3 regions of the Erwinia persicina genome follow, and region 1 is predicted to be linked to each of the others. Evidence: predicted binding sites of a transcription regulator. Region 1 holds the regulator's gene; each other region holds the start of a gene.
The links. The regulator PurR, encoded in region 1, represses purine synthesis genes. The targets are predictions, from matches to a motif close to CANGCAAACGTTTGCNTG.
Positions count from the first base shown of each region.

Region 2: a site for PurR is predicted at 3,116-3,133, ahead of purH (bifunctional phosphoribosylaminoimidazolecarboxamide formyltransferase/IMP cyclohydrolase). Genes of this name have one in related genera too.
Region 3: a site for PurR is predicted at 3,597-3,614, ahead of purM (phosphoribosylformylglycinamidine cyclo-ligase). Genes of this name have one in related genera too.

Region 1 covers NZ_CP082141.1:2,629,714-2,639,771, reverse strand. The annotation lists gene K6L24_RS11945 (MATE family efflux transporter) at 1-468, opposite strand, end outside; gene K6L24_RS11940 (riboflavin synthase) at 752-1,417, shown strand; gene cfa (cyclopropane fatty acyl phospholipid synthase) at 1,463-2,611, opposite strand; gene punC (purine nucleoside transporter PunC) at 2,941-4,134, opposite strand; gene punR (DNA-binding transcriptional activator PunR) at 4,249-5,166, shown strand; gene purR (HTH-type transcriptional repressor PurR) at 5,177-6,202, opposite strand; gene cydH (cytochrome bd-I oxidase subunit CydH) at 6,498-6,587, shown strand; gene K6L24_RS11910 (C40 family peptidase) at 6,626-7,498, opposite strand; gene K6L24_RS11905 (Grx4 family monothiol glutaredoxin) at 7,884-8,222, shown strand; gene rnt (ribonuclease T) at 8,293-8,955, opposite strand; gene gloA (lactoylglutathione lyase) at 9,057-9,464, opposite strand; gene nemA (alkene reductase) at 9,551-10,058, opposite strand, start outside.
Region 2 covers NZ_CP082141.1:4,331,367-4,341,424, forward strand. The annotation lists rRNA gene K6L24_RS19985 (23S ribosomal RNA) at 1-733, opposite strand, end outside; tRNA gene K6L24_RS19990 (tRNA-Glu) at 955-1,030, opposite strand; rRNA gene K6L24_RS19995 (16S ribosomal RNA) at 1,103-2,643, opposite strand; gene purH (bifunctional phosphoribosylaminoimidazolecarboxamide formyltransferase/IMP cyclohydrolase) at 3,279-4,868, shown strand; gene purD (phosphoribosylamine--glycine ligase) at 4,883-6,163, shown strand; gene K6L24_RS20010 (DUF1481 domain-containing protein) at 6,239-6,904, opposite strand; gene hupA (nucleoid-associated protein HU-alpha) at 7,069-7,341, opposite strand; gene K6L24_RS20020 (YjaG family protein) at 7,530-8,120, opposite strand; gene nfi (deoxyribonuclease V) at 8,183-8,848, opposite strand; gene hemE (uroporphyrinogen decarboxylase) at 8,869-9,933, opposite strand.
Region 3 covers NZ_CP082141.1:1,227,833-1,237,890, forward strand. The annotation lists gene K6L24_RS05530 (DUF4286 family protein) at 1-489, shown strand, start outside; gene K6L24_RS05535 (MFS transporter) at 486-1,811, shown strand; gene purN (phosphoribosylglycinamide formyltransferase) at 1,855-2,493, opposite strand; gene purM (phosphoribosylformylglycinamidine cyclo-ligase) at 2,490-3,530, opposite strand; gene upp (uracil phosphoribosyltransferase) at 3,776-4,402, shown strand; gene uraA (uracil permease) at 4,570-5,859, shown strand; gene hda (DnaA inactivator Hda) at 5,982-6,689, shown strand; gene arsC (arsenate reductase (glutaredoxin)) at 6,711-7,064, opposite strand; gene bepA (beta-barrel assembly-enhancing protease) at 7,083-8,546, opposite strand; gene K6L24_RS05575 (DsrE family protein) at 9,219-9,821, shown strand; gene K6L24_RS05580 (sensor domain-containing diguanylate cyclase) at 10,052-10,058, shown strand, end outside.

The sequences.
Region 1 (10,058 bases):
TTTGGACAAACCTTCACACTGGTTACGTGCCACCTGGAAGAACAGATAGCCCGGCGCGCCCCACAGCAGAGCGTGAAGATAGCCAATAGCCTTCGCCGACAGCGCCGGGTCAACATTATGCATGGCGCCAATCAGGTATCCTGCGTTATACAGCACCACCATAATCAGTACGGACACCATACCCGCCAGCCAGTAAGCCTGACGGACCTGGTGGGCAATCCGTTCACGACGGCCAGAGCCGTTAAGCTGGGCGACGACCGGCGTCAGGGCAAGGATCAAACCGTGCCCAAAAAGAATGGAGGGTAACCAGACAGAGGTTCCCACTGCAACGGCGGCCATATCCGTGGCGCTAACGGCACCGGCCATTACTGTATCGACAAAACCCATGGACGTTTGCGCAACCTGCGCAAGGATGACCGGAATAGCCAGGGCTAATAACTGACGCGCCTCTGAGAGGTACTTCTGCACACATACACCTTTTTAATTTTTTCCGTCCCTGTTCACGCAGGCGAGTGACGGCGTAACGTCAGGACGGTAATGGTTTTATTCATGACTCTGCTTAAGAAAAATGGCTTTTAGCGATGATATCAGCAGGGCAGGCGCCCCAGTTTAGTGATAGCAGAGTAAATAGCCAATGTTCTGACAAAAGAATAGCTCTTTGTGTCACGCAATTATGCGGTGCTTTATTTGGCTTTGCTACGATGCCAGGGCAAACTAAGGGCAGAAAAATACATTGATTGAGGCAACAGCTATGTTTACCGGTATTGTGCAGGGCACCGCAGAGGTGCTGGCAATTGACGAGAAACCTAATTTTCGTACCCATGTGATTAAAATGCCGGAAGCGTTATTGCCCGGGCTGGAACTGGGCGCGTCTGTTTCGCACAACGGCTGCTGTCTGACCGTGACCGAGGTAGAGGGCGATCGCGTCAGTTTTGACCTGGTAAAAGAAACGCTGCGTATAACCAATCTGGGCGATCTTCAGGTGGGGGATACGGTGAATGTCGAGCGTGCAGCGAAATTCAGCGATGAGATCGGTGGGCACCTGATGTCAGGTCATATCATGACGACCGCCGAAATCAGTAAAATACTGACGTCTGAAAACAACCGTGAGATCTGGTTTAAGCCGCTGGATGCCAGCCAGATGAAATACATTCTGCATAAAGGGTTTATCGGCATTGATGGCATCAGCCTGACGGTCGGTGAAGTGACGCGGACAAAATTCTGTGTGCACCTGATCCCTGAAACACTGATGCGTACCACCCTGGGTAGCAAGCGACTTGGACATCGTGTCAATATTGAAATCGATCCGCACACCCAGGCGATTGTGGAAACCGTGGAGCGGGTGCTGGCACAGCGTGAGGCTTCATTACTGGCGGCCGCCGCCAGCGAGCTGCGGGATGAGAATCAACAGGATTAGCAAAGTAACAGGGCGACAAACGTCGCCCTGTCTTCACAGGCCGGTTTAACGAGCTACCCGTAATCCGCCCTGTTTACCGTGGGTAAAGACCACCTGCCAGAGCTGAATATCACGGGCGCGAAACGCACCGGCGCAGGCATTCAGATAGTAAGTAAACATACGTTTAAAACGTTCGCCATATTTATCTGACAGTTCTGGCCACGCATCCAGAAAACGCTGATACCACTGCATCAGCGTCAGATCATAATCAGCGCCAATATTGTGCCAGTCTTCCATCACAAAAAACGGTTCACTTGCATCCGCAATATGGCGAACCGAAGGCAGACAACCGTTGGGGAAAATATATTTATCAATCCACGGGTCAACATTATTGTCCGTTTTATTCGCCCCGATGGTATGCAGCAGGAAAATACCGTCAGGTTTAAGATTGCGGTTGACGACATCAAAATAGGTGGCGTAATTCTTTGGACCGACGTGCTCAAACATGCCGACCGAGACAATACGATCAAACTGCTGGTTGAGATCGCGATAATCCTGCAGTTGAATCGTCACATCCAGACCTTCGCAGCGCGCCTGAGCCAGTTTTTGCTGTTCGGCTGAAATGGTCACCCCGACCACGCTGACGTTAAAGTGACGGGCAGCATACTCCGCCAGCCCGCCCCAGCCGCAGCCGATATCCAGCAGCAACATACCCGGTTCAAGTTGAAGCTTTTCGCAGATCATCTGCAGCTTCGCCTGCTGGGCTTCTTCCAGCGTGCTGGCCTGCTTCCAGTAGCCGCAGGAGTACTGCATATAGGGGTCGAGCATGCGGGTAAACAGATCGTTACCCAAATCGTAATGCTCTTTACCGACAATCCACGCGCGTTTGCGTGATTGCAGATTCGTCAGGCGGGCAGCAGCGACGCGAAGGGTGTCGCGAAAATGGTGGGGGAGTTGTTGATCGAGTTTTGCGGACAAAACGCGCTGGAAGAAAATATCCAGCCGGTCACATTCCCACCAGCCGTCCATGTAGCTCTCACCTAACCCCAGCGAACCTTCCTGCAAGACGCGTTTAAAAAAGTCGGGGGTAGCGATACGGATATCCCATGAGCGGGTTCCGTTAATTTCGATATCTGCCTTACTCAACATTTCCTGGACGATGCGATACCACTGATTATCTTCCAGGTTCACTTCTTCTATGCACGATGAACTCATAGCTTCCCCATCACCCTGTGTGATTGAAACCTGAAAAAAAGAATCCTCTTTCCTGCAGGTTTGTGAGAGCACGTGTGGCTAATGCCACAGTCTGATATCCGACGTTAAAAGAGGCTTGATTTGAAATTAGCAGAGGTCGTAAAAATGTCACGCGGAAGAACACGTTGACGACCCTGTCAGTATCCAACAGCAGGCGATGACCAGAGGTCATCGCCTGCTTCGAAAATGTTGTGTATTTGTTGTTTTATAATGCGCCGTAAATTATAGGCGCAGGCCGGGGAATATTCAACGCATTATTGTTAGGGTGCTAACTAAATGTTATCTGAGGTTTAGTGGGGTTCTTCCGCCGTCTGCCAGGCCTGTTTTTGCTCTGCGCTTCGCTGGACAAGATAACCTGCGATGGCCAGGAAAATCGTGCCTGCCATGACCAGCGTGGTGGTATACAGAGCGGACCCAATCCACGTCGATACAATCAGGCTGGCCAGGAAGCAGAGACCCAACTGGAGCATGTTTTGCAGTGCTGCCGCTTTACCTGTTGCATGAGGGAAAGGCAGCAGGGCACTGGACACCACAATAGGATAGATAGCGCCATTCGCCATTGCCATTCCGCAGAAGGGCAGCAGCAGGGCAAACAGCGAAGGCTCAGGCTGTAACGCCACCAGATAAATAGCCGCAATGCTCAGGCTGTAAAACGCCAGCAGCCAGGGCAGTAACTGACGTCCGGCAAAGCGATTAAGCAGAGCGCGGCAGCTGAAACCTCCAATCAAAAACGCCACCGTTTGAGGCACGTAGCTCAGACCGATATCACCGGGGGAGAGGCCTAATTTACCCAGAATAAAGGGCGACCCGGTGAGCCAGGCAAAGAAGCTGGCGGAGCAGGCGGCATAAATCGCCACATTCCCGCTGTAAAGGGGGGATTTCAGCAGGGTGAAAAAGCCCGGAGCGGGCGTTTTCACCATCTCTTTTTCAACGCGTGAAGGCGATGGCAGGCGGAGCGTCGGGATCAGCAGCATAACGCTTATCACCAGCAACGCGACGAAAATAGCGCGCCAGGAAAAGTGCTGTAACAGCCAGGCGCCCAGCAAAGGGGCCAGCGCGGGAGACAGTGCCACCAGCGGCATAATGGTGGCAAAAACGCGATTGGCCTGCGCACCGCTGTAGCGGTCCACGACCAGCGCCTGCCAGCTGACGGCCGCCGCACACACGCCGACAGCCTGCACAAAACGCATAGCCAGCAGCCAGGGCGCTGATTCCACCCAGAGCATGGCGGCGCAACCAACGGCAAACAGGCTGAGCCCCATGACCAGCACGGGCTTACGACCGATGCGGTCAGAGAGCGGCCCCCAGACCAGCTGCGCACAGGCAAAACCGGCAAGGAAGATACTCAGGCTGGCGCTGATGGCGCCCGCTTCAGTGCCCAGATCCTGTTGCATCACGCCAAAAGCGGGGAGGTACATATCCGTGGCAAGAAAACCCAACATACTCAGTATGGCCAGATAAAACATAAATCCTTTGGAACGCATGATTTTTTAACTCTTATTAGACAATTTTTTTACGTGCGCAGTGTAATCCCGTGCCTGATGAGCTGTGAAACGCTATTATTCGTCTCTTGCAGTGAAATAATTTGAAGGCAACTTATGTGGTCTGAATATTCTCTTGAAGTGGTTGACGCCGTCGCCAGAACGGGCAGCTTTACCGCCGCTGCAGCAGAGCTTCATCGCGTGCCATCTGCGGTCAGTTATACCGTTCGACAACTCGAAGAGTGGCTGGCCGTCAGTCTGTTCGAACGCCGGCATCGCGATGTGGTATTGACCGAAGCGGGTCGCGTATTCAGTGAAGAGGGGCGGGCTGTTATCAAAAAAATGCTTGCCACTCGCACCCGCTGTCAGCAGGTGGCAAACGGCTGGCGCGGGCAGATTAACATTGCGGTGGACCGCATTGTACGCCCGGCGCGCACGCGGCAGCTGGTGGTGGATTTCTACCGCCATTTTCCGGACATGGAGTTGCATATCATGCCGGAGGTGTTTAACGGCGTCTGGGATGCGCTGGCTGACGGTCGCGTGGACGTGGCAATAGGCGCAACTCAGGCCATTCCCGTTCGGGGGCGTTTTGCCTTTCGCGATATGGGCAGTCTGAACTGGCGCTGCGTAGTACAGTCCCGGCATCCGCTGCATCGTTACGAGGGCGCGCTGAGTGAAGCCCTGATCCGCGAGTGGCCCTCGCTGGTGCTGGAGGATACCTCGCGGGCACTACCGAAGCGGACAACCTGGACGCTGGACAATCAGCGGCGGCTGGTGGTGCCGGACTGGGAAAGTGCGTTCGACTGCCTGCGTGCCGGACTGTGCGTCGGGATGGTGCCGGGGCACTTCGCCCAGCCCTGGCTGCAACAGCAGGTGCTGGGTGAGCTGACGCTGGCCTCGCCGTTTCCCGACAGTCCCTGCTACCTCAGCTGGTCTGAACACAGCGCCTCACCGGCGCTGAACTGGCTGCTTGCCTATCTTGGCAATACCGAAACGCTGAATGCAGAATGGCTGAGTGAGCAGCCCGGGAGCTGATGCGCGGACATTAACGGCGATAGTCCCGGAAGGGGCCGTCGGCAACGGAGCGGCGTTCGATCAGTGAAGGATGCACTTCAATGGTCTGCTGCTCTTCACGTTTGCTGGTGATGCGGTCAAGCAGCATATCAAAGGCTGTTTCCCCCAGACGCTCTTTTGGCTGGTGTACGGTCGTCAGCGCCGGGGTGAAGTAACGGGCGTTGCGCACATTGTCATAACCGATCACCGAAATATCCTGCGGGACGCGCAAACCCATCTCATCTGCTGCGCAAATCGCCCCCATCGCCATAATATCCCCACCACAGAAAATCGCTGTTGGACGCTGTTTCTGTGACAGGATCTGCTGCATGGCGCGATAGCCTGATTCCGGTTCAAAGTCCCCCTGCACCAGCCATTCATCACGCAGGGTAATCCCGGCTTCAGCCAGCGCTTTCAGGAAGCCCGCATGGCGGCCGCCACCGGTATTGCGTTCCAGCTGTCCCGGGATTGCGCCGATATCACGATGGCCGCGTTCGATGAGGTAACGCCCCGCCAGATAGCCGCCTTCAAAGGCGTTATCAAGCACGGTATCGGTAAAGTCTCCGCGCGACTCGCCCCAGTCCATGACCACCATGGGAATGTTACGGTTGTCTTCCAGCATAGCAATCAGGGTGTCAGGATATTCTGAGCACATGACCAGCAGGCCGTCGACACGCTTCTGAGCCATCATCGACAGATAGGCCTGTTGCTTTTGCAGATCGTTGTGCGCGTTGCCCAGGATCAGCGTATAGCCTTTGGCAAAGCAGCGATTTTCAATCGCTTCAATGATTTCGGCAAAATAGGGGGCCTCACTGGACGTGGCCAGAAGCCCAATGGTTTTGGTGTGGTTTACCTTAAGACTGCGGGCAACGGCACTGGGCGAGTAATGTAATTCTTTAATTGCCGCCCATACCGCTTCGCGCGTCTCTTCGGCTACAAAGCGCGTTTTGTTGATGACATGGGACACCGTGGTGGTGGAGACACCGGCGCGCTTTGCCACATCCTTAATTGTTGCCATTAAAATCGTACTCCTGGGGCTATCACTAACGTACTGATAACAAATGGGTTAAACGTTTGCCTGCGCGCCGCCATTCCTGCCGACGAGAATGAACTGGGGTGCCGTCTCAAAAGGGGTAGGAAGGGGTAAAATCATCCGTAGAGTGACATGCAGCGCTGACTTGAAACGTTTCCGGGCGTGTTGCGCAACGGAAAGAAATAATTCTAACAAGGCTGCGCGCAGAAAACGAGATTTTTACGGGCAAGTATGGGAAAATCTGTTGGCTTACTAATAGCAGGGTTATTAAGGAGAACAAATGAACACTGATATGAAGATGACGGCTCTGGCGGTTGTTGGGTCACTGCTGATGATTATTGCGTTTAGCTTTACTGCTGTCATGCACTGAGTTTATCGGGAGGAGGCGTCTCCTCCCATACCGTCCCGCTAGCGAATGGTTTTAGGCGTCATCACGCGGCGTGCACCAATATAATGCTCCTGCCAGTAATCTTCACTTAATGCGCTCACCTGGATATCTTTACCGGTACGTGGCGACTGAATAAATTTGCCTCCACCCAGATAGACACCGACATGGTCAGCCGTACCGCGTCCATTGATGCGGAAGAAGACCAGATCGCCTTTTTCCAGCTCGTCACGCTTAATGGAGGCCGCATCACGCAGGTGGTACATTTCATTTGCTGTCCGGGGGATCTTAAACTTCACCAGATCTTTATAGGCGTACCAGACCAGCCCGCTACAGTCGAATCCGGTTTTCGGTGAGGTTCCCCCCCACTGATAAGGTTTACCCAGTTGGCCCATCAATTTTGTCATCGCCGTCTCGCGCGCTTTTTGATAGCGGGCGCGGTGGGCTTTACTCAGTTTGAGTGGGGCAGAAAGCTGCGCTTCGTTGCGTTGCGCCACTTTGCGCCCGGCGCGATCGCGACCATAATGCTTTTTATCGGCTTTTTTACTGGCAGCGATTTTTCGGCTTAAAGGTTTTTTCGTCACGTTAGCCGTGCGCAACGGTTTTGCCGCCACCTTGCTCTTTGCTTTTTCTTTGATTTTTTTTGCCGGAGCCAGACGAGCTGTTTTAGCGGAGGTTTTCTTAGCGGTTTCTTTTGTTTTTTTACTGACCGGTTCTTTTACTTTTTTCGTGGAGGCGGACTTGACCGGGCGGCGCTTACGGCGGTCGTCTTCACGCGCGGTGGTGCGATCGGCTTTTTGCTGATTCGCATTTATAGGGGCATGTGGCGATGCGTGCGCCATATTGAAAAATAACTGGGTGAAAGCCAGTATGAAGAGCGTGATGAGTAAACGCATCGTTCCCATTAACAGTTTGTGCGCTGCAAAAGGTCGCAACGGAGTCAGAAAAGGCATTTCTGCGGTCAGGCAGAAGGTTAGGGCAATTCTAATCTAACTTCTTAACAAAGGGTAAGGTCTTTTTTGTTTCAATAATACAGATCAAGTAAATGGCGATAAATTAAACGGTATCAGTTGCTTATCGCAGCAATGAAAACAAATCAGGCCACAACACGTACAGCAACGATGATAAGAAAATGTTATTTTGTATCCCTGTTTTGTTCTCAGGTCACATTTTTACCCTTTCGCCCTGTAAAAATGTCGTTTTCACTACCCGAACAGAATCGCTACAATAAGCAGGCTGCGCCTAGCCTACACATGAAGTATCGTATTGAGGAAGACATTTATGAGTACTGTTGAAAAAATTCAACGCCAGATCGCTGAAAACCCTATTCTGTTGTACATGAAAGGTTCTCCGAAACTGCCAAGCTGCGGTTTTTCTGCTCAGGCCGTTCAGGCACTGTCTGCCTGCGGTGAGCGCTTCGCGTTCGTTGATATTCTGCAGAACCCTGACATCCGCGCAGAGATGCCAAAATATGCTAACTGGCCAACCTTCCCACAGCTGTGGGTCGATGGTGAGCTGGTCGGTGGCTGCGATATCATCATTGAAATGTATCAGCGCGGCGAACTGCAGCAGCTCATCAAAGAGACGGCGCAGAAATATCCGTCCGATGCCGCTGAGTAAGTCAGACAGCATGACAGCATAAAAAAACCGGGCCCTGAAAGGGCCCGGTTTTTTTTATCGCTAAGGGGGGTTACCCCGCGCTGTCGTCGCCTGCCGGCTCGACGGGCAGCGGCCAGCCGCCAAGCCGTTTCCAGCGGTTCACCAGCTCACAGAACAGATCAGCGGTCTGCAGGGTGTCGTACAGAGCAGAGTGTGCCTGAGCATTATCAAACGGCATTCCCGCTGCGGTGCAGGCTTTCGCCAGAACCGTTTGCCCCAGCACCAGCCCGCTCAGGGCCGCCGTGTCAAAAGTCACGAAGGGATGGAAGGGGTTACGTTTCAGGCTGGCGCGTTCGGCAGCAGCATTGACGAAATTCAGGTCGAATGTAGCGTTGTGTGCCACCATAATGGCCCGGCTACAACCGCTCTCTTTGATGCCTTTACGCACCAGTTTGAAAATAGCGTGCAGCGCTTCATATTCACTGACCGCCCCGCGAAGCGGGTTGTCAGGGTCGATACCGTTAAATGCCAGCGCCTCAGGTTGCAGAACTGAACCGACAAAAGGCTCGACGTGAAAATGGAGTGTCTCATCCTTTTCCAGCCAGCCGTTGTCATCCATCTTTAGCGTCACCGCTGCGATTTCCAGTAACGCGTTAGTGTTGGCATCGAAACCGGCAGTTTCAACATCAATAACGACTGGATAAAAACCGCGAAAACGGCTGCTAAGGGTATTCAGGTCATTCGATTCAGACATCAGCTTCTCACTGGGGAAAAAAGGCAGCGCGCATTATGGCAAATTTTGTCGGGGGATGCAGCAGGGAGGGAAGTCGGGTGCGCAAAAGGCACCCGAAATAATTACTGGCCGATACCGTTACCGGCGTGTTTGTTTTCGATAAGCTCAATTTTGTAGCCATCGGGATCTTCAACAAACGCAATGACCGTGGTGCCGCCTTTAACCGGGCCGGCTTCACGCGTGACGTTACCGCCGTCGTTACGGATACGATCGCAGGTCGCGGCGACATCATCGACACCCAGTGCAATATGTCCGTAAGCGTCACCCAGGTCGTAGCTATCCACGCCCCAGTTGTAGGTCAGTTCAATCACTGCTCCTTCACTCTCTTCGGTATAGCCGACAAAGGCGAGGGTGTATTTATATTCAGTGTTTTCACTGGTGCGAAGCAGGCGCATGCCCAGCACTTTGGTATAAAAATCAACGGAGCGTTGCAGATCGCCAACGCGCAGCATGGTGTGAAGTAAACGCATAACATCCTCTTTTACCGGCGTCATCAGACGATGACGGAAAAATGCAGTATAGCGGCAATGCCTGCCGCTGCGTACCTTTGGGGCAATTAACCGAGGAAAGGATAGTCAGTGTAACCTTCCGCCCCACCGCCGTAGAAGCTTTCTGGCTTCGGTTCGTTCAGCGGTGCGTCTGTTTTCAGGCGGGCGACTAAATCTGGGTTAGCAATATAACTACGGCCAAACGCTACCGCATCAATCAGACCCTGCTCAATCAGGTCTTCCGCTTTTTCAGCCGTGTAGCCGCCGGCACCGACAATCACGCCCGGATACACAGCGCGGATCGCCTGACGGAATTCGTGAGTATAAGGTTTACCGCCTGCCCAGTCTGGCTCAGAAATATGCAGATAAGCCAGCTGACGTTTTGCCAGTTCAGCAATAAAGTACAGTGCCGCTTCTTCCTGATCTTCACCATTATCCAGACCGTTGAACGGCCCCAGCGGAGAGATGCGAATGCCAATACGATCCGCGCTCCAGCCATCAATGGCGGCATCAACCACTTCCAGCGCAAAGCGGGTGCGATTTTCGATGCTGCCGCCATACTGGTCATCACGCTGA
Region 2 (10,058 bases), 1.7 Mb from region 1:
TTCGGTCCTCCAGTTAGTGTTACCCAACCTTCAACCTGCCCATGGCTAGATCACCGGGTTTCGGGTCTATACCCTGCAACTTAACGCCCAGTTAAGACTCGGTTTCCCTTCGGCTCCCCTATACGGTTAACCTTGCTACAGAATATAAGTCGCTGACCCATTATACAAAAGGTACGCAGTCACCTAACAAGTAGGCTCCCACTGCTTGTACGTACACGGTTTCAGGTTCTGTTTCACTCCCCTCGCCGGGGTTCTTTTCGCCTTTCCCTCACGGTACTGGTTCACTATCGGTCAGTCAGGAGTATTTAGCCTTGGAGGATGGTCCCCCATATTCAGACAGGATGTCACGTGTCCCGCCCTACTCATCGAACTCACAGTAAGTGCATTTTTGTGTACGGGAGTATCACCCTGTACCCTGCGACTTTCCAGACGCTTCCACTAATGCACAAACTGATTCAGGTTCTGGGCTGTTCCCCGTTCGCTCGCCGCTACTGGGGGAATCTCGGTTGATTTCTTTTCCTCGGGGTACTTAGATGTTTCAGTTCCCCCGGTTCGCCTCATGCCACTATGTATTCATGACATGATAGTGTGACGTATCACACTGGGTTTCCCCATTCGGGTATCGTCGGTTGTTGCGGTTCATATCACCTTACCGACGCTTATCGCAGATTAGCACGCCCTTCATCGCCTCTGACTGCCTAGGCATCCACCGTGTACGCTTAGTCGCTTAACCTCACAACCCACAAGCGTCCCATACGGAACACGTGTTGTCGTTGCGAGCATTTGAGAGACTCGAACATATCGTAGATTTCATTCTTATTACGGAGAATGAAAACGACATGTCGTTTCAATTTTCAGCTTGTTCCGGATTGTTAAAGAGCAAATATCTCAAACGTGACTCGTTAAAGTCAGTTTTGAGATACGGTGATAACGACTTTCACTTCGTTACCGGTATGGCGTCCCCAAGGGGATTCGAACCCCTGTTACAGCCGTGAAAGGGCAGTGTCCTGGGCCTCTAGACGATGGGGACTCTGATACTACTATTGCTCGTTACTTCTATCAGACAATCTGTGTGGACACTACGCGGGAAGGTATCTTCAGGTAAGGAGGTGATCCAACCGCAGGTTCCCCTACGGTTACCTTGTTACGACTTCACCCCAGTCATGAATCACAAAGTGGTAAGCGCCCTCCCGAAGGTTAAGCTACCTACTTCTTTTGCAACCCACTCCCATGGTGTGACGGGCGGTGTGTACAAGGCCCGGGAACGTATTCACCGTAGCATTCTGATCTACGATTACTAGCGATTCCGACTTCACGGAGTCGAGTTGCAGACTCCGATCCGGACTACGACGCACTTTATGAGGTCCGCTTGCTCTCGCGAGGTCGCTTCTCTTTGTATGCGCCATTGTAGCACGTGTGTAGCCCTGGCCGTAAGGGCCATGATGACTTGACGTCATCCCCACCTTCCTCCGGTTTATCACCGGCAGTCTCCTTTGAGTTCCCACCATTACGTGCTGGCAACAAAGGATAAGGGTTGCGCTCGTTGCGGGACTTAACCCAACATTTCACAACACGAGCTGACGACAGCCATGCAGCACCTGTCTCACGGTTCCCGAAGGCACTAAGGCATCTCTGCCGAATTCCGTGGATGTCAAGGCCAGGTAAGGTTCTTCGCGTTGCATCGAATTAAACCACATGCTCCACCGCTTGTGCGGGCCCCCGTCAATTCATTTGAGTTTTAACCTTGCGGCCGTACTCCCCAGGCGGTCGACTTAACGCGTTAGCTCCGGAAGCCACGCCTCAAGGGCACAACCTCCAAGTCGACATCGTTTACGGCGTGGACTACCAGGGTATCTAATCCTGTTTGCTCCCCACGCTTTCGCACCTGAGCGTCAGTCTTTGTCCAGGGGGCCGCCTTCGCCACCGGTATTCCTCCAGATCTCTACGCATTTCACCGCTACACCTGGAATTCTACCCCCCTCTACAAGACTCTAGCCTGCCAGTTTCGAATGCAGTTCCCAGGTTGAGCCCGGGGATTTCACATCCGACTTGACAGACCGCCTGCGTGCGCTTTACGCCCAGTAATTCCGATTAACGCTTGCACCCTCCGTATTACCGCGGCTGCTGGCACGGAGTTAGCCGGTGCTTCTTCTGCGGGTAACGTCAATCGACGAAGTTATTAACTTCATCGCCTTCCTCCCCACTGAAAGTACTTTACAACCCGAAGGCCTTCTTCATACACGCGGCATGGCTGCATCAGGCTTGCGCCCATTGTGCAATATTCCCCACTGCTGCCTCCCGTAGGAGTCTGGACCGTGTCTCAGTTCCAGTGTGGCTGGTCATCCTCTCAGACCAGCTAGGGATCGTCGCCTAGGTGAGCCGTTACCCCACCTACTAGCTAATCCCATCTGGGCACATCCGATGGTGTGAGGCCCGAAGGTCCCCCACTTTGGTCCGAAGACGTTATGCGGTATTAGCTACCGTTTCCAGTAGTTATCCCCCTCCATCGGGCAGTTTCCCAGACATTACTCACCCGTCCGCCACTCGTCACCCGAGAGCAAGCTCTCTGTGCTACCGTTCGACTTGCATGTGTTAGGCCTGCCGCCAGCGTTCAATCTGAGCCATGATCAAACTCTTCAATTAAAAGTTCGATTTGCTGCAACAAGTGCAGCGATGCTCAAGTGTAAAACGTCATAATGAATTTCATTATGTGTTCACTCTTAAGACTTGATATTTTTTGTCACCCGGAGGTGACTGATATCAATCCTGCGAGTGCCCACACAGATTGTCTGATAAATTGTTAAAGAGCGTTGCGAGCAGTGCCGGAGCTTCCTGCCGCGAGGTGGCGTATATTACGCTTTCCTCCTTCGGAGTCAACTTCTTTTTGAGAAGTTTTTCCGGCGGTTCAGATACTTCCTGAACCTCCTGAGCCGCTGGCCTGTAAGCCGTTGTGCCGTCTCAGTGGTTGCGCATTATAGGGAGTTCTGGGCGGGTGACAAGGGCTAATTTGCGATAATGAGACTGTTCGCTGCAATCCCCAGCAAAACCCCGCTTTATACCTGCTTATGCACAAACTTATCCACAATCCAGGCATCGCGCTAATTTTGACGAGCATCGCGCAATCGTTTTCGCTACAATGCCCGCGCATAATGGAAGCCCCTTCAGGGGCGTTACACGAACCTTAGTCACGCTTCTTTCTTCTTATAAGGAAGAAGAGAATGTCTAAGCTTCCTATAACGCTCTTTATATGCGATCCAAAGCCAAGGGATAAAACCACCATGCAACAACATCGTCCTGTACGCCGCGCGCTACTCAGCGTGTCTGACAAAGCCGGTATCCTCGAATTCGCTCAGGCGCTTTCCCAGCGTGGCGTCGAGCTGCTCTCCACCGGCGGCACCGCACGCCTGCTGGCAGACGCCGGTCTGCCCGTCACTGAAGTGTCCGACTACACCGGTTTCCCGGAAATGATGGATGGACGCGTTAAAACGCTACATCCGAAAGTGCATGGTGGCATTTTAGGACGCCGCGGTCAGGATGATGCCATCATGGCCGGGCACAACATCTCTCCGATTGATATGGTTGTGGTTAACCTCTATCCCTTCGCCCAGACCGTTGCCCGTGAAGGCTGCTCGCTGGAAGACGCAGTTGAGAACATCGATATCGGTGGCCCGACAATGGTACGGTCCGCTGCCAAGAACCACAAAGACGTGGCGATTGTGGTGAAGAGCAGTGACTACCAGACTATTATTGCGGAACTGGACGCCAACGATAATTCACTGACGCTGGCCACCCGTTTCGACCTGGCCATTAAGGCGTTCGAACATACCGCCGCCTACGACAGTATGATTGCCAACTACTTCGGTAGCCTGGTTCCGGCCTATCACGGTGAAACCCAGGCACCTTCCGGCCGCTTCCCGCGCACCCTTAACCTGAACTTCATCAAGAAGCAGGATATGCGTTACGGTGAGAACAGCCACCAGGATGCCGCTTTCTATATAGAAGAGAATGTGGCAGAGGCCTCAGTGGCGACGGCACAACAGGTGCAGGGCAAAGCGCTCTCTTATAACAACATTGCGGATACCGACGCAGCACTGGAGTGTGTGAAAGAGTTCGACCAGCCCGCCTGCGTTATCGTTAAGCACGCTAACCCGTGCGGCGTGGCGGTGGGAGAGTCGATTCTGGCCGCTTACGAACGTGCGTATAAAACGGATCCGACCTCAGCTTTCGGCGGCATCATTGCTTTTAACCGTGAGCTGGATGAAGCGACCGCGCAGGCGATTGTCAGCCGCCAGTTTGTCGAAGTGATCATTGCCCCCTCTGCGACTGAAGCCGCCCTGAAGATCACCGCCAGCAAACAGAACGTGCGGGTACTGACCTGTGGTCAGTGGCAGCAGCGTCAAACCGGTCTGGACTTCAAGCGTGTTAACGGCGGCCTGCTGGTACAGGATCGTGACCTCGGGATGGTGAATGAAAGCCACCTGCGCGTGGTCAGCCAGCGCCAGCCAACCGCACAGGAACTGCGTGATGCCCTGTTCTGCTGGAAGGTAGCGAAGTTTGTGAAGTCAAATGCCATCGTGTATGCGCGTGACAGTATGACCATCGGCATAGGTGCCGGCCAGATGAGCCGCGTGTACTCCGCTAAAATCGCCGGTATCAAAGCTGCCGATGAAGGCCTGGAAGTGAAAGGCTCTGCCATGGCCTCTGATGCCTTCTTCCCGTTCCGCGACGGTATCGATGCCGCCGCCGCTGTCGGCATCACCTGTGTGATCCAGCCGGGTGGTTCCATTCGTGACGAGGAAGTGATTGCCGCCGCTGACGAACACGGTATTGCAATGATCTTCACCGACATGCGCCACTTCCGCCATTAATAACGGAGCCTCTGATGAAAATTTTAGTGATTGGTAATGGCGGCCGTGAACACGCGCTGGCCTGGAAGGCCGCGCAGTCCCCGCTGGCTGAGACCGTCTTTGTTGCACCGGGTAACGCCGGTACGGCCCTGGAGCCTGCACTGCAGAATGTGGCCATCGGCCCAACGGATATCCCTGCCCTGCTGGCCTTCGCCCGCGATGAGAAAATCGATCTGACCATCGTCGGCCCGGAAGCCCCGCTGGTCATCGGCGTGGTGGATGCTTTCCGCGCAGCGGGCCTGAAGATCTTTGGCCCGACTCAGGCGGCTGCGCAGCTGGAAGGTTCAAAAGCCTTCACCAAAGACTTCCTGGCGCGGCATAAAATTCCTACCGGCGAATACCAGAACTTTACCGAGGTTGAACCGGCTCTGGCGTATGTGCGTGAAAGAGGTGCCCCGATCGTCATTAAGGCCGATGGGCTGGCGGCAGGTAAAGGGGTCATTGTGGCCATGACGCTGCAGGAAGCCGAAGACGCCATCCAGGATATGCTGGCAGGTAACGCCTTTGGCGATGCGGGACACCGTATCGTGGTGGAAGATTTCCTCGACGGTGAAGAAGCCAGCTTCATCGTGATGGTCGACGGTGAGAACGTGCTGCCGATGGCCACCAGCCAGGACCACAAACGCGTCGGCGATGGTGATACCGGCCCGAATACCGGCGGGATGGGGGCTTACTCCCCGGCTCCGGTGGTCACCGATGCGATCCACCAGCGTGTGATGGATGAAGTGATCTGGCCGACCGTGCGCGGTATGGCCGGTGAAGGCAATGTCTACACCGGGTTCCTGTATGCGGGTCTGATGATCGACAAAAGTGGTCAGCCCAAAGTGATCGAATTCAACTGCCGCTTTGGCGATCCTGAAACCCAGCCGATCATGCTGCGTCTGCAGTCGGATCTGGTCGAGCTCTGCCTGGCCGCCGTTGACGGCAGGCTGGACGAAAAGGATTCTGTCTGGGACCCACGTCCGTCGCTGGGTGTGGTTCTGGCCGCAGGCGGCTACCCGGGGGATTACGTCAACGGCGAGCAAATCCACGGACTGCCGCTGGAAGAAGTGGCGGACGGCAAGGTGTTCCATGCCGGAACCACGCTGCAGGGCGACCTGGTGGTCACTAACGGAGGGCGCGTACTCTGCGTCACGGCGCTGGGTGACGATGTTGCCGCTGCGCAAAAACGTGCCTATGAACTGGCCAGACCAATCTCATGGAAGGGCAGCTTCTGCCGTAGCGATATCGGTTATCGCGCCATAGATCGCAAATAGTCTCCCCGGGCGGCGCGTTAATCCGCCCGGCGCAGAACAGCCTCAGGGGCGATCGTCGATCGCCCTTTTTTTAGATTAAAAATCCTGTTCTTTCGGCTCCGTCTTGCAGAGATCGCTGGCGGTCACCAGCAGCAGCTGAGTTCCCCCCGGTGCCTCCAGCCAGGCAACACTGACCGGGCCTGCCGCCTCCCGCTGCTGACGCGCAATCTGGCTCAACTCAACGCTTTCAAGCGCCGGCTGCACCTTTTTGCCCTGACAAGTGCTGACGCTGCCATCCTGCTGCCACCTGCCCTGCCTGAGCAACACACTTCCCGACAGCAGGTCATCACTGATTTTCAGCATCCGCTGCCCGTCAAAGCGGTAGAGAGCCACCTCGTCCTCCGTCAGTGCCTCACGCCGGCCAGACAGCTGGCGCTGCATAAAACTCAGTCCACCGCTCTGGTCGAAGCGCAGCGTAACATCATCAGGTTTATCACCCGCGACATGCCGCTCAACCGAGAGCAGTTGATCCTGCTGCCAGAGATAGTCGGTTGTTTCCGTCGCCGCGCCGTTAAACGGGGTGTAGACCGTCATCAGATGCGCGACCTGCTGCTGGTGATTTTTGCGCCAGATACGCACCACGCCGCGATCGGCCAGATAGCCGCTTGCGGTAAAGTCGGGTAAATCAGAATGCGAACTGCAGCCTGCCAGTAGAATCAGGGTGGCAAGAGAGAGCGTTCGGGCGAAGGAGGTCAGTTTCATGCAGAAAAGAGTATCACAACCCGCAGGAAGCGCGAGAAACCGTTAAGGGGGAAAACGACGTAAGGTAAAATGATTCGGGAGGAGAGCAACATAACCTCTGCAGCAGGCGGTTTAAACAAAAGGGGCAGAACGCCCCCCTGTTTAAACTCTTCACCGTCAGACGATTACTTAACAGCGTCTTTCAGTGCTTTACCAGAAACAAATGCCGGTACGTTTGCAGCAGCAATTTTGATTTCTTTGCCAGTCTGCGGGTTGCGGCCAGTACGCTCAGCACGGTGGTTAACTTTAAAGGTACCAAAACCAACCAGTTGTACAGCATCACCTTCTTTCAGAGACTCAGTAATCGCAGCCAGGGTGGATTCCAGAGCAGCTTTAGCCTGGGTCTTTGACAGGTCCGCTTTGTCCGCAATTACATCAATCAGTTGAGTCTTGTTCATAAGTTATCCTTACAGTGTATTTATCGCTTGCTAAGCATCGAGTGCGAGGGAAAAACCAGTTTCTGGCACTCTCCTGCATACACGCACCGATAGCCACATTTTTCAGCCCCCCAAATGTAGACCAGACTGGGGGCGAATGTGAAGCCCAAAGGCGCTACAAATCAGGCCTGAAGTCACGTTTTGTCGCCTTACTGCTGAAAATTTATACCGATATTACTAATACCGGATTCACGCAGGTCAGATCGCAGTCCTTTTATCAGCTCGAGGTCCCGGTCTTCACAGGCTGCAAGCAGGCGAAATATCTCCCACTGGATGTCCCACTCCTCTTCAACGGCGGGATTCACTTTTAACTCTTCTTCGGTCATTTCGCGACCGGCCTGGGTCATTTCCAGCATCGCCACCGTGGTAATGGAGGTTTCGCTCACGGCAATCGCATGGGTCAGTGTTTCGCCGCTAAGGCGAGAGTGCAGCAGTTCGCTCAGCGCGACGCACGCATCGATCGCCGGGTATACGCCGTACAAATCGTAGTCGTCTGCAGAAGGAATAGCTTCTTCCAGTTTTTCAAGCTGGCTGTCAAAATTCACTTTCGCGTCTTTCACCACCAGCGTTTCCCACAGCAGATCAAGGATACGGCGGTAAAGCTGGCCGTCACCAAATCCTGTCTGCTGGCAAAACTCGCGGTAGTTAGGCGCCATGCGTTCGCACAGGCAGGCCATAAAAGTAACGTGCTGCCAGCTTTCCAGCTTTTCCAGCCGCAGATGAATCGGGTTACGTAACATATCGGGATCTCAGTATTAATGCGCTTGCCGCAGTGTACCTGAAAAGCCACTGAGCGGCACGGTTAACCCGACGGCAACCCGGTAAAAGCGGCGCGGCGTGAGGCAACTGCATCAGCCCAGCGTGTAGGCTCGGGCAGACGATAACCCTTGAGGCAGCGCTGTACCCATTCCAGGGCGGTGGCGTGACTGACCCGGTGCCCCGGTGAGATAAACAGCGGATTACAGCGTACCTTGCTGCGCAGCACCCAGCCCAGCAGTTCCTCTTTATCCCTCAGTGCTTCACAGCTGCCAGGTTCAGCTCCTGGCGGTTCAAACTTGCCACAGAGCCGTTTTTTCGCCACACCAATCGTCGGTACGTCCACCAACAGGCCGAAATGACTGGCCACGCCAAGACGACGCGGATGCGCCACGCCGTGGCCATCGACCAGCAGCAGGTCAGGATGATGCTCCAGCTGCTGCCACGCAGCCTGCAGTGCGGGTGTCTCACGGAATGACAGAAAGCCGGGGATATAGGGCATCGTGGTGGCGATACGGGCCACCTGATACTCCACCATCTGCAGGGAGGGATACTCAAGGATCACCAGTGCGGCACGGGTCACTTCACCGCCCTGTTCAAACCCGACATCGGCCCCGCCAATAAATCTGGGGGGCATCACATCAAAGTCATCCTGGCAGAGGATTTCTGCCGCGCGCTGGCGCTGCTCATTACGTAAAGCTGCAATATCCATTTTTTCCCCCTTGCGGATTATTACTGGTGGTAAGGACGCGAGAGCTTGTGTACTGCCTCCACAAACACACCCGCGTTTTCTGGTGGAACATCCTGATGAATACCGTGGCCGAGGTTAAAGACATGCCCCTCGCCCTGACCAAAGCTTTCCAGGATACCTGCGACTTCCTGCTCAATTCGCGCTGGAGAAGCATAGAGCATCGACGGATCCATATTCCCCTGCAGCGCCACCTTATGGCCTACGCGACGACGGGCGTCAGCCATATCGGTCGTCCAGTCAAGGCCCAGGGCGTCACAACCGGTGGCAGCCATCGCCTCCAGCCACTGTCCGCCGCCTTTCGTGAACAGCGTAACCGGCACACGACGTCCCTCATTTTCATGCAGCAGCCCATCGACGATTTTGTGCATGTAGTGCAGGGAGAACTCCAGATAATCACGCCCGGTCAGCACGCCACCCCAGGTGTCAAATATCATGACCGACTGCGCGCCCGCCCGGATCTGTGCATTGAGGTACAGCGTCACGCTGTCAGCCAGCTTGTCCAGCATCAGATGCAGCGTCTGCGGGTCGGCATACATCATCTTTTTCAGTTTAGTAAACGCTTTGCTGCTGCCGCCTTCCACCATATAGGTCGCCAGCGTCCATGGACTGCCGGAGAAGCCGATCAGCGGCACGTCGCCATTAAGATTTTTACGGATGGTGCGCACGGCGTTCATCACGTAACCCAGTTCCTGCTCCGGATCCGGGATGGGCAGCTTTTCGACATCAGCACGACAGGTAACCGGCGAGGAAAAACGTGGGCCTTCACCGGTTTCGAAATACAGTCCAAGGCCCATTGCGTCGGGAATGGTCAGAATATCGGAGAACAGGATCGCCGCATCCAGCGCATAGCGCCGCAGGGGCTGCAGCGTGACTTCACAGGCCAGCTCGGCATTTTTGCACAGCGACATAAAGTCGCCGGCGACCGCACGGGTGGCCTTGTATTCCGGCAGATAACGCCCGGCCTGACGCATCATCCATACCGGGGTAACATCAACGGGCTGACGCAGCAGCGCACGCAGATATCGATCGTTCTTCAGTTCATTCATCACGAGACTCTCTCACCATACAGACTGCCAGTGTAACATTTATTGGAATTGACGATGATCGACCGCTCAAAAAATTGAGCGGTCGGCGCGAGCAACCCGGCTGAGCGGGAACAGGCAGAATCAGG
Region 3 (10,058 bases), 1.4 Mb from region 1:
CGGCATGCCGGGCGGTGCTATCTCGGCCTGTATAAAACTCACAGCCTCGACGATTTCACCTGCGCCGACTATCACGCCGCATTCACCCGGCAGACCGCCTGGTCACGGGATAACCTGCAAAAGATGATCGATCCGCTCCGTCGGGTCTGCCGTATTGACGCGCGGACCGGTGCGGGCAGCGGTGCGCATCTGGCGGTACTGACGTGTCAGCAGTCCGTAGCCGTCGGCGACGTATTGCAGGTCGGTGAGATGCTCTCTGCGCTGCCGGGCTTTGTCACCTGCGCGCTGTTAAGTCCGGATGACGCCCTGAGCACGCCGTTACCTAAAGAGGAGCGCCTGCCCGGACGCCTGCAGCAGATGGTGCTGATTGAAGCCAGCAGCGAGGCAGCGGTCGACGAGCTGGCCCGGCGGGCGTCGGCAGTACTGCACGGTACGGCGGAGTTTTACCAGTTAAGCTGGCAGTTAACCTCTCAGGAGATGACATCATGAGCCTGTCTGAACTGCCACAACGGCAGGACGTTATCCCGGAAAGGGATGCGACTTCCTCCGCTAAAACCGGCCGGCTGGCGGCGGCCAGTTCCATCGGCACCGCTCTTGAGTGGTACGACTTTACCATTTACAACATCATGGCGGCGCTGGTCTTTAACCATGTCTTTTTCCCCTCCTTTAATCCGCTGGTGGGGACCATCCTTGCTTTTTCGACCTATGCGGTCGGTTATATTTCGCGCCCGTTGGGTGGAATGCTGTTCGGGCATCTGGGGGACGTGCTTGGCCGGCGCTTCGTGCTGGTGACCACGCTGATGATTATGGGCGGAACCTCTGCCCTGATGGGCCTGCTGCCGGGTTATGCGCAGTGGGGGATCCTCAGTCCGATCTTGCTGGTGACGCTGCGTTTCTTCCAGGGAATTGCGCTGGGGGGAGAGTGGGCAGGGGCCGTACTGCTGTCAATGGAGCACGGCCGCCAGGATCGGCGTGGTCTGAACGGCTCCTTTGCCCAGATGGGCCCTTCCTGCGGCACGCTGTGCGGTACGGCGATCATTGCACTGATCAGCCTGTCGGTCAGCCCGGAGCAGTTTCAGCAGTGGGGCTGGCGCATCCCGTTCCTGCTCAGCCTGGCGCTGATGCTGTTCGGTCTGTGGCTGCGCCGTGGCGTGGATGAAACCCCTGTTTTCCGGGCGCTGGCAGAGAAAAAACAGACCAGCCACAGGCCCCTGAAAGAGGTGATGCTGACGCAGCGTAAAGCGCTGCTGATCGCCGGTGGGTCACGCATTGGTTCCGACGTGCTGTACGCGCTGGTCGTGGTCTTTACGCTGACCTACGTCACCACCGTGCTGCAACTGCCACGCCCGCTGGCCCTGGGGGCGACGATGCTGGGTGCAGCGGCTAATGCGCTGGCGGTACCGCTGTGCGGACTGCTGTCCGATCGTTTTGGCCGACGGCCGGTCTATCTGGCAGGTACGCTGCTGGGGATGATTTGGGCCTTTGTGTTCTTTGCCCTGCTGGACAGCGCGCAGCCGTGGGCGATCTGCCTGGCGGTGGTGGTGGGCTTACTGATCCATGCGCTGATGTACGGCCCGCAGGCGGCGTTTGTCACCGAGCAGTTTCCCGGTCGGGTTCGCTATGCAGGGTCGTCCATGGCCTATACGCTGGCAGGTATTCTGGGGGGCGGCTTTGCTCCGCTGATTATCACGACGGTGTTTAGCAAGACGGGGGGAACGCTGTGGGTGTCAGTCTATATTGTGCTGGCGCTGTTGATCACTGCCATTGCGGTCTTCTGTTCCCGCGAGACGGCGAAAAAACCGCTGGCGTAAACGGAGGGGATAAACGGGGCGGAGGCGATCCGCCCGTCATTCTTCAGTCCAGGGCATGTCCGGCAGGGGGCAGCGGCTGGTCATCAAGCCAGGCCACATCGTCGCGCATCGCCAGACGGCCATCCATAAACCAGCCGACCACCAGCGGATAAATGGCATGTTCCTGATGCTGTACGCGGGCGGTGACATCGTCTTCACTGTCATCGCTGAATACCGGCACTTTCGCCTGCAGGATCACCGGGCCACCGTCCAGCTCTTCGGTAACAAAATGCACCGAGGTGCCGTGCTCATCGTCACCGTTCTCAATCGCCTGGCGGTGCGTATGAAGCCCCGGGTATTTGGGTAACAGCGAAGGATGGATATTGAGCATGCGTCCGGCGTAGTGCAGCACAAACGTCGGGCTGAGAATACGCATATACCCGGCCAGCACTACCAGATCGGGAGCATACGCGTCGATCTCCAGCATCAGCTGGCGGTCAAACGCCTCACGGTCGGCAAACTGCGCGGCAGACAGGGCATGGGCGGGAATACCGGCATCGCGTGCGCGCACCAGACCAAAGGCTTCTGCCTTATTGCTGAACACGGCAGCGATGCTGCCGTTAATCCGCCCCTGCTGGCAGGCATCCAGGATTGCCTGTAAATTGCTTCCATTGCCGGAAACCAGCACGACTATGCGCTTCATGCGTTAATAACCACACGCTCGTCAGAGTCAGAGGCTTTGATGACGCCGATTTTCCACGCTTTCTCGCCGGCATCTGTCATCAGTTGTACGGCCCTGTCGGCATCCGCCGGACTGAGCGCGATCACCATGCCGACGCCGCAGTTAAAGGTGCGGTACATTTCAAAGCGGCTGACGTTGCCCGCCTGCTGCATCCAGCCGAATACGGCCGGCCATTCCCAGCTTGATTCGGACAGCACGGCCTGAGTGTTATCCGGCAGGACGCGCGGAATATTTTCCCAGAAGCCACCGCCGGTCAGATGGGCAATCGCATGCACATCAACCTGTTCGATCAGGCTGAGAATGTTTTTCACATAGATGCGAGTCGGGGCCAGAAGGTGGTCGGCAAGCGATTTGCCTTCCAGCTGGGTGGTGTCCGGGTCAGTGTGACTGACTTCCAGAATTTTGCGCACCAGCGAGTAGCCGTTAGAGTGCGGGCCGCTTGAGCCCAGGGCGATCAGAACGTCACCATCGGCCACTTTGCTGCCGTCGATAATGTCGGCTTTCTCAACCACGCCGACGCAGAAGCCTGCCACGTCGTAATCGTCACCGTGGTACATACCTGGCATTTCAGCGGTTTCACCGCCCACCAGCGCACAGCCCGACTGCGAACAGCCTTCGGCGATGCCGGTGATCACACTGGCCGCTGTTTCAACGTCCAGCTTGCCGGTAGCATAATAATCAAGGAAAAACAGCGGTTCTGCACCCTGTACCACCAGATCGTTGACGCACATGGCGACCAGATCGATACCGATAGTATCATGGCGTTTCAGGTCCATCGCCAGACGCAGCTTGGTGCCGACGCCGTCAGTGCCGGAAACCAGAATCGGCTCACGGTATTTTTGCGGCAGTGCGCAAAGGGCACCGAAACCGCCCAGTCCACCCATGACTTCAGGGCGGCGGGTCTTTTTCACTACGCCTTTGATACGGTCGACTAAAGCATTACCAGCATCAATATCTACGCCGGCGTCTTTATAGCTGAGAGAGGTTTTGTCGGTCACTGCGGAATCCCCACGCGTTTTGCGGTTGGTGTTGTGGCTGTTTTAAGCGCGGCAATTCTAACAGCGCAGGCAAACGTTTGCGAGTGCCATCTTAAGCGCTATTGCGGATAGTCAGATTTTAGCTAATTCTTAGGGGGCTTGCAGGAGAGATGAAAAGTATTGCACGAAGTCATATGGCGCAGCGGTTAAATGGCGCTATAATCTCGCGATTTTTTTTTGCAGCTTAACACTCCGGGAGTACAACAATGAAGATCGTGGAAGTCAAACACCCGCTGGTCAAACATAAACTGGGTCTGATGCGGGAACATGACGTAAGCACCAAACGTTTCCGTGAACTTGCGTCAGAAGTGGGAAGTCTGCTGACTTATGAAGCCACTGCCGATTTAGAAACCGAAACCGTCACCATCGAAGGCTGGAACGGCCCGGTTGAGATTGAGCAGATTAAAGGTAAAAAAATTACCGTTGTGCCCATCCTGCGTGCAGGTCTGGGCATGATGGAAGGCGTACTGGAACATGTGCCCAGCGCGCGTATCAGCGTGGTCGGCGTATATCGCGACGAAGAGACGCTGGAGCCGGTTCCGTATTTCCAGAAGCTGGTTTCCAATATTGAAGAGCGCATGGCACTAGTTGTTGACCCGATGCTGGCCACTGGTGGATCCATGATCGCCACCATCGACCTGCTGAAGAAAGCCGGCTGCAGCAGTATCAAGGTACTGGTATTGGTGGCGGCGCCGGAAGGGCTGGCTGCGCTGGAAAAAGCTCACCCGGACATTGAAGTTTATACTGCCTCCGTCGATCAGGGCCTGAACGAGAAGGGGTATATTATCCCTGGCCTCGGTGATGCCGGCGACAAGATCTTCGGGACGAAATAAACGATGTGCCAGGCGATTGTCCCTGTCCATGCGGTCTGCGACGATAACGCCTGGTCTGCCCGATCCTTACCGCGGCAGAAATTGTGCAGTAATCGATTATTTTTATTAACAAACCGACCATAGAGTCGGTTTTTTTACAGCTCAGGAAACGCAAGGGGTATGAAATCATGACGCGTCGCGCAATTGGCGTACACGAGCGGCCACCGCTGCTACAGACTATTCCACTCAGCTTCCAGCATCTGTTCGCTATGTTTGGCGCGACGGTACTGGTACCCATTCTCTTCCATATCAATCCGGCCACGGTGCTGCTGTTCAACGGTATCGGTACGCTGCTGTACCTGTTTATCTGCAAAGGCAAAATTCCGGCTTATCTTGGCTCCAGCTTTGCCTTTATTTCCCCGGTGTTACTGCTGTTGCCGCTGGGTTATGAAGTGGCGCTGGGCGGTTTTATTATGTGCGGTGTGCTGTTCTGCCTGGTGGCGCTGATCGTCAAGAAAGCCGGCACCGGATGGCTGGATGTGATGTTCCCACCGGCCGCGATGGGCGCGATTGTGGCCGTGATCGGCCTCGAGCTGGCGGGCGTCGCGGCCAATATGTCGGGTCTGCTCCCTGCCGATGGCAGTGCGGCTGACAGTAAAACCATTATTATTTCGATGGTCACGCTGGGGGTGACGGTCTTTGGTTCGGTGCTGTTCCGGGGTTTTCTGGCCATCATCCCGATTCTGGTGGGGGTGCTGGTGGGCTATGCGCTCTCCTTCGGCATGGGCATTGTCGACTGGACGCCAGTGCGTGAGGCGCACTGGTTCGCCCTGCCGACCTTCTACACCCCGCGTTTTGAATGGTATGCCATCTTTACCGTCCTGCCTGCGGCGCTGGTGGTGATTGCCGAGCATATTGGCCATCTGGTGGTGACGGCCAATATCGTGAAGAAAGATTTGCTGAAAGATCCGGGCCTGCACCGCTCCATGTTTGCCAACGGCATTTCGACCATCTTCTCTGGCTTCTTTGGCTCCACGCCGAACACCACCTATGGCGAAAACATTGGCGTGATGGCAATCACCCGGGTGTACAGTACCTGGGTGATCGGCGGCGCGGCGATTCTGGCGATCCTGCTCTCCTGCGTCGGCAAGCTGGCCGCGGCTATTCAGGCCGTGCCGGTGCCGGTGATGGGTGGGGTGTCGCTGCTGCTGTACGGGGTGATAGCCGCATCAGGCATCCGCGTGCTGATCGAATCCAAGGTCGATTATAACAAAGCGCAAAATCTGATCCTGACCTCAGTGATCCTGATCATTGGGGTCAGCGGGGCGAAGGTGCACATTGGTGCCGCTGAACTGAAAGGCATGGCCCTGGCCACCGTCGTTGGGGTCGGACTGAGTCTGATCTTTAAAGCGATTTCCCTGCTGCGCAGCGAAGAAGAGGTGATCGAGCTGCCGGACGACGGTAACGGCGCGAAGTAAGCCGGATCGGGGCAGCCAGCGCGGCTGTCCCGCTAACCTGCCGCTCAGGCAGCCTTAGCGTTTCATGATCCCGGGCGAGTTGTGTTAGAATTTTACCGTTTTCTGCCTGCTCAAAACCTGAGGTGAATCTGAACACGCCGGCACAGCTCTCACTGCCACTTTACCTGCCCGACGACGAAACCTTTGCCAGCTTCTGGCCGGGGGAAAATCCGTCGCTGCTGGCTGCCCTTCAGGGCGCGCTGCATCAGCAACACGGTAGCTACTTTTACTTCTGGTCTCGCGAAGGAGGAGGACGCAGCCATCTGCTGCACGCCGCCTGCGCTGAACTGTCGGCCAAAGGTGAAGCCGTGGGCTATGTCCCGCTGGATAAACGCACCTGGTTTGTCCCTGAAGTGCTCGACGGCATGGAGCAGCTCGCGCTGATCTGCATCGATAATATCGAGTGTATTGCCGGGGATGAACCGTGGGAAATGGCGATTTTCGATCTCTATAACCGTATCCTGGAGACCGGGAAAACGCGGCTGCTGATCACCGGGGATCGTCCCCCTCGCCAGCTGAATCTGAAGCTGGCCGATCTGGCATCGCGTCTGGACTGGGGGCAGATCTATAAGCTGCAGCCGCTGTCGGATGAGGACAAACTGCAGGCGTTACAGCTGCGGGCGAAGCTGCGTGGTTTTGAGCTTCCCGAAGATGTGGGCCGCTTCCTGCTGAAACGGCTCGATCGCGAAATGCGCACGCTGTTTGTGACGCTGGATCAGCTCGACCAGGCCTCTATCAGCGCCCAGCGTAAGCTGACCATTCCTTTTGTCAAAGAGACGCTGACCCTGTAGTTGCGGCTTTTGCCCTGACGCTCACAGGATAGCCAGCACCTGCTCCGGCGGCCGGCCAATGCGCGCCTTATCGCCTGCGACCACGATCGGACGTTCAATCAGCGTCGGCTCCGCCGCCAGCGCGGCCAGCAGCTGCGCCTCCGTCAGCGCCGGGTCGTCCAGACCTGCCGCTTTATACTGCACTTCTTTCGTCCGCATCAGCTGGCGTGCGCTGGTGAATCCCAGCTGCTGCACCAGCCTGCTGAGTGTCGCTACTGCCGGCGGTGTCACCAGATAGAGGATGACCTGCGGTTCCACGCCGTGTTCTTTCAGCAGCGCGAGGGTTTCACGGCTCTTCGAGCAGCGTGGGTTGTGGTAAATCTGAACCTCAGACATGGTTTTCCCTTTCTGTCATTACGATTTCTGATACTGGCGGAAACGTTCCTGCAGCCGGCGAAGCTGGTCAATGCGGGCGTCATAGCGGGCCTGTTTCAGGCTGCCCAGTGGGACCGCCGCGCTGGCGCTGCTCAGGCTGCGGATCGCCTGATCAAGCTGACCGCTTAACGCCAAATCCTCCGCCCGAGCTGCCTGCTCTTCATCCGTCAGCCCCTGATCGGCAGAGGCCTGAGCCAGCAGGCCCCAGCCGTTCGGATCGTCTTTATTCGCCCAGGTGTAGCGGTACAGGACTTTGCTGGCACTGGCGGGCTGTTTAGCCTCGACGTAGGCATTCGCCAGGTTGAGCTGCAATACCGGATTGCTGCTCACGCCTTTGGCGGAGAGCAGACGATTGATTGCCTGCTGCGGCTGCTTCAGCCCGATATCAATATCCGTCATGATATCCAGATACCAGATGTTGTCCGGCTGTTTCGCCAGCAGCGGCGCAATGATGTTTCTGGCCTGCTGGTATTTACTCTCCCCCAGCAGCAGCACCGCTTTACCATACAGCGCCGCCGCCTGCTCGCGGCTGTTGCCATTGGTCAGGCTGGTCAGCAGGTCGCTGGTGAGCTGGTTTTGCCCGGTTGAGAACATGCCGAGCGCCCTGACTTTTGCCATGTAGAAATCCTGCGATGACTGCACCACAACCTGTTTCATCTGATTGGCGCGGTTACGGGCATCTGACAGCCGGCTGTCAGGGAGCGGGTGCGTCAGCAGCATTTCGGGCGGCTTAGAGGCAAAGCGGGAGGCGTCGGCCAGTTTTTGCAGAAAGTCCGGCATCGCCTCCGGGTCAAACCCGGCACGCTGTAATACCTGGATGCCGATACGGTCGGCTTCCTGTTCGTTCTGCTGGGTGAAACTGATAATGCCCTGCTGGGCCCCCGCCAGAGTGCCGCTGAGGGCCGCCATACCGGCCTGCGGGCTGGCCATTGCCAGCAGAATTGACCCCAGGGCACCCACCCAGGTCAGCGGGGCATTACGCTGTTGCTCTTCCATGGCGCGCGCCAGGTGGCGCTGGGTGACGTGAGATATTTCGTGCGCCATAACCGAAGCCAGCTGGCTCTCGTTATCGCTGTAGCGGAACAGCGCGGAGTGAAGCACCACGTTGCCGCCAAAAAAAGCAAAGGCGTTAATCTCATCGTTGCGGATCAGATAAAAATGAAAGGGTGTTTTGACCGACCAGGCATGGTTCACCAGTCGCTGGCCTAACTGATTAATGTACTGGTTCAGCAGGGGGTCGTTAATAATGGGCGCGCTGGCGCGCAGCTGGCGTACATAAAAATCGCCCATCGCCAGTTCCTGATTAATTGACAGGGTACCGCCTGCCGTCGTACCAATATCCGGCAGATTATCGCTGATATCAGCGTGGGCCGGAAGCTGACTGCCCGCCAGCAGTGTCACCATTAACGTTGCCAGCAGGTTTTTCTTTAATCGGATGAACATACGCAAACCCTAACAAGGAGGTTCAATTTCTGACCGGCAACGTGCCGAAATGTTCTCTTTGCGCGTAAAACGACGCACTCATTCCCCATCTTAACCACAGCCCGGGGCGAATGAAATGGCTTAATCACGCCCGGGGGATCCCCTGCCGCATAACAGACGAAATCTTGCCTTAAAAAACTGAACAGCATCTGCATCGTCTTTCAGGACGTTATCCCTGTTTTCAGAACCTGATAGCGGCCTTTCCTGCCAGCATGAGGTTTCGTCTTAGATGATTTCATTCAAATTGACTGATAAAAACATGAAAAATGATAGGGTTTACTCTGAAAAAAACCTGATGCAGCGTCCGGCGCGGCGCGCGAAACATAAGTAAATTTTCAGCCGACAGGTTCCTGACGCCCGGCGGGCAGGCCCAGCCAATATGCTAACCGCAGGGGGCAATGTTGCCTGAGCCGTTTGAGTCCGACTGAGGCGGTACCGGCTACCGCAGTTAACCGTGGTAGTGAGCCGGCAGCGGCAGAACGGTCCATGCATTACGGTTTCCGCACAGTATGCACTACTGATGGTTTCAGCAGGCAACCACTGCGCGCCAGAGGTAAGAATGGCCGGTAAGAGGGGCGTCAGGGCTGTGTTATATCTCAGAGATGACGATGTGCTCTTACAAGAGGTGTTGCTATGCGTTCTGTGATTTCCTGTGTGCTGATTGCGGTGGTTGCCGGTTTTGTGGGTGCCAGCTTTTCTAAAGCCCCTGAACTGATCGATAAACTCGCCAACCGCGTGGAACCGGTCAGCGATCCGGCGGGCTTCTGGTCCACGCCTGCCATTCAGGGCTATGGCAAAATACACTACGAGCCTGAGGTCGCTTACCGGCCGAATCTGAACGACAGCAATAAGATCGTCTTTCAGATCACCAAAGCGGAAAACAGCCCTGACGATCCCAATCTCGGGCTGGAGCGGGTAGCCCGCGTGGTCAACCTGTACGTCGCCTCCGGGGTGCCGGCAGAGAAACTGAAGTTTGTGGTTTCAGTCACCGGTGACGGTACGCCCGCCATGCTGAACAACGCGCAGTACCACCGGCTGTTCGGCAGGGATAATCCCAACCTGCCGCTGATTGCCGCGCTGCGGGAAAAAGGGGTCGATGTGTCTGTCTGCGATCAGTCTGTCGCCTTCCACCACTATAAGAGTGAGTGGATTGATAAATCAGTGACTCACGCATTATCCAGCCCGACGACGGTTTCCACGCTTGAAAACCAGGGCTATGCCTTCCTGGCGATGTAATGCTTCTCAGCGGGCCGCCGGCCCGCCTCCCGGCGAACACGTTCCTGCCTTAAGTGAAATAATTATTGGCTCTGAGGGCTTCAGAATATTCCCAAATCGGCTGAGAGGTGTACAATTGGCCCGTGCTTAACCAGGGCATAAATCGCACTTAATCTCTCTTCGCTCTTTGGGCATAACGCGCATAAAAAATATAAGGCGCTGATAATGATGTTACTCACCGGGGTGAGTCCATGCTGA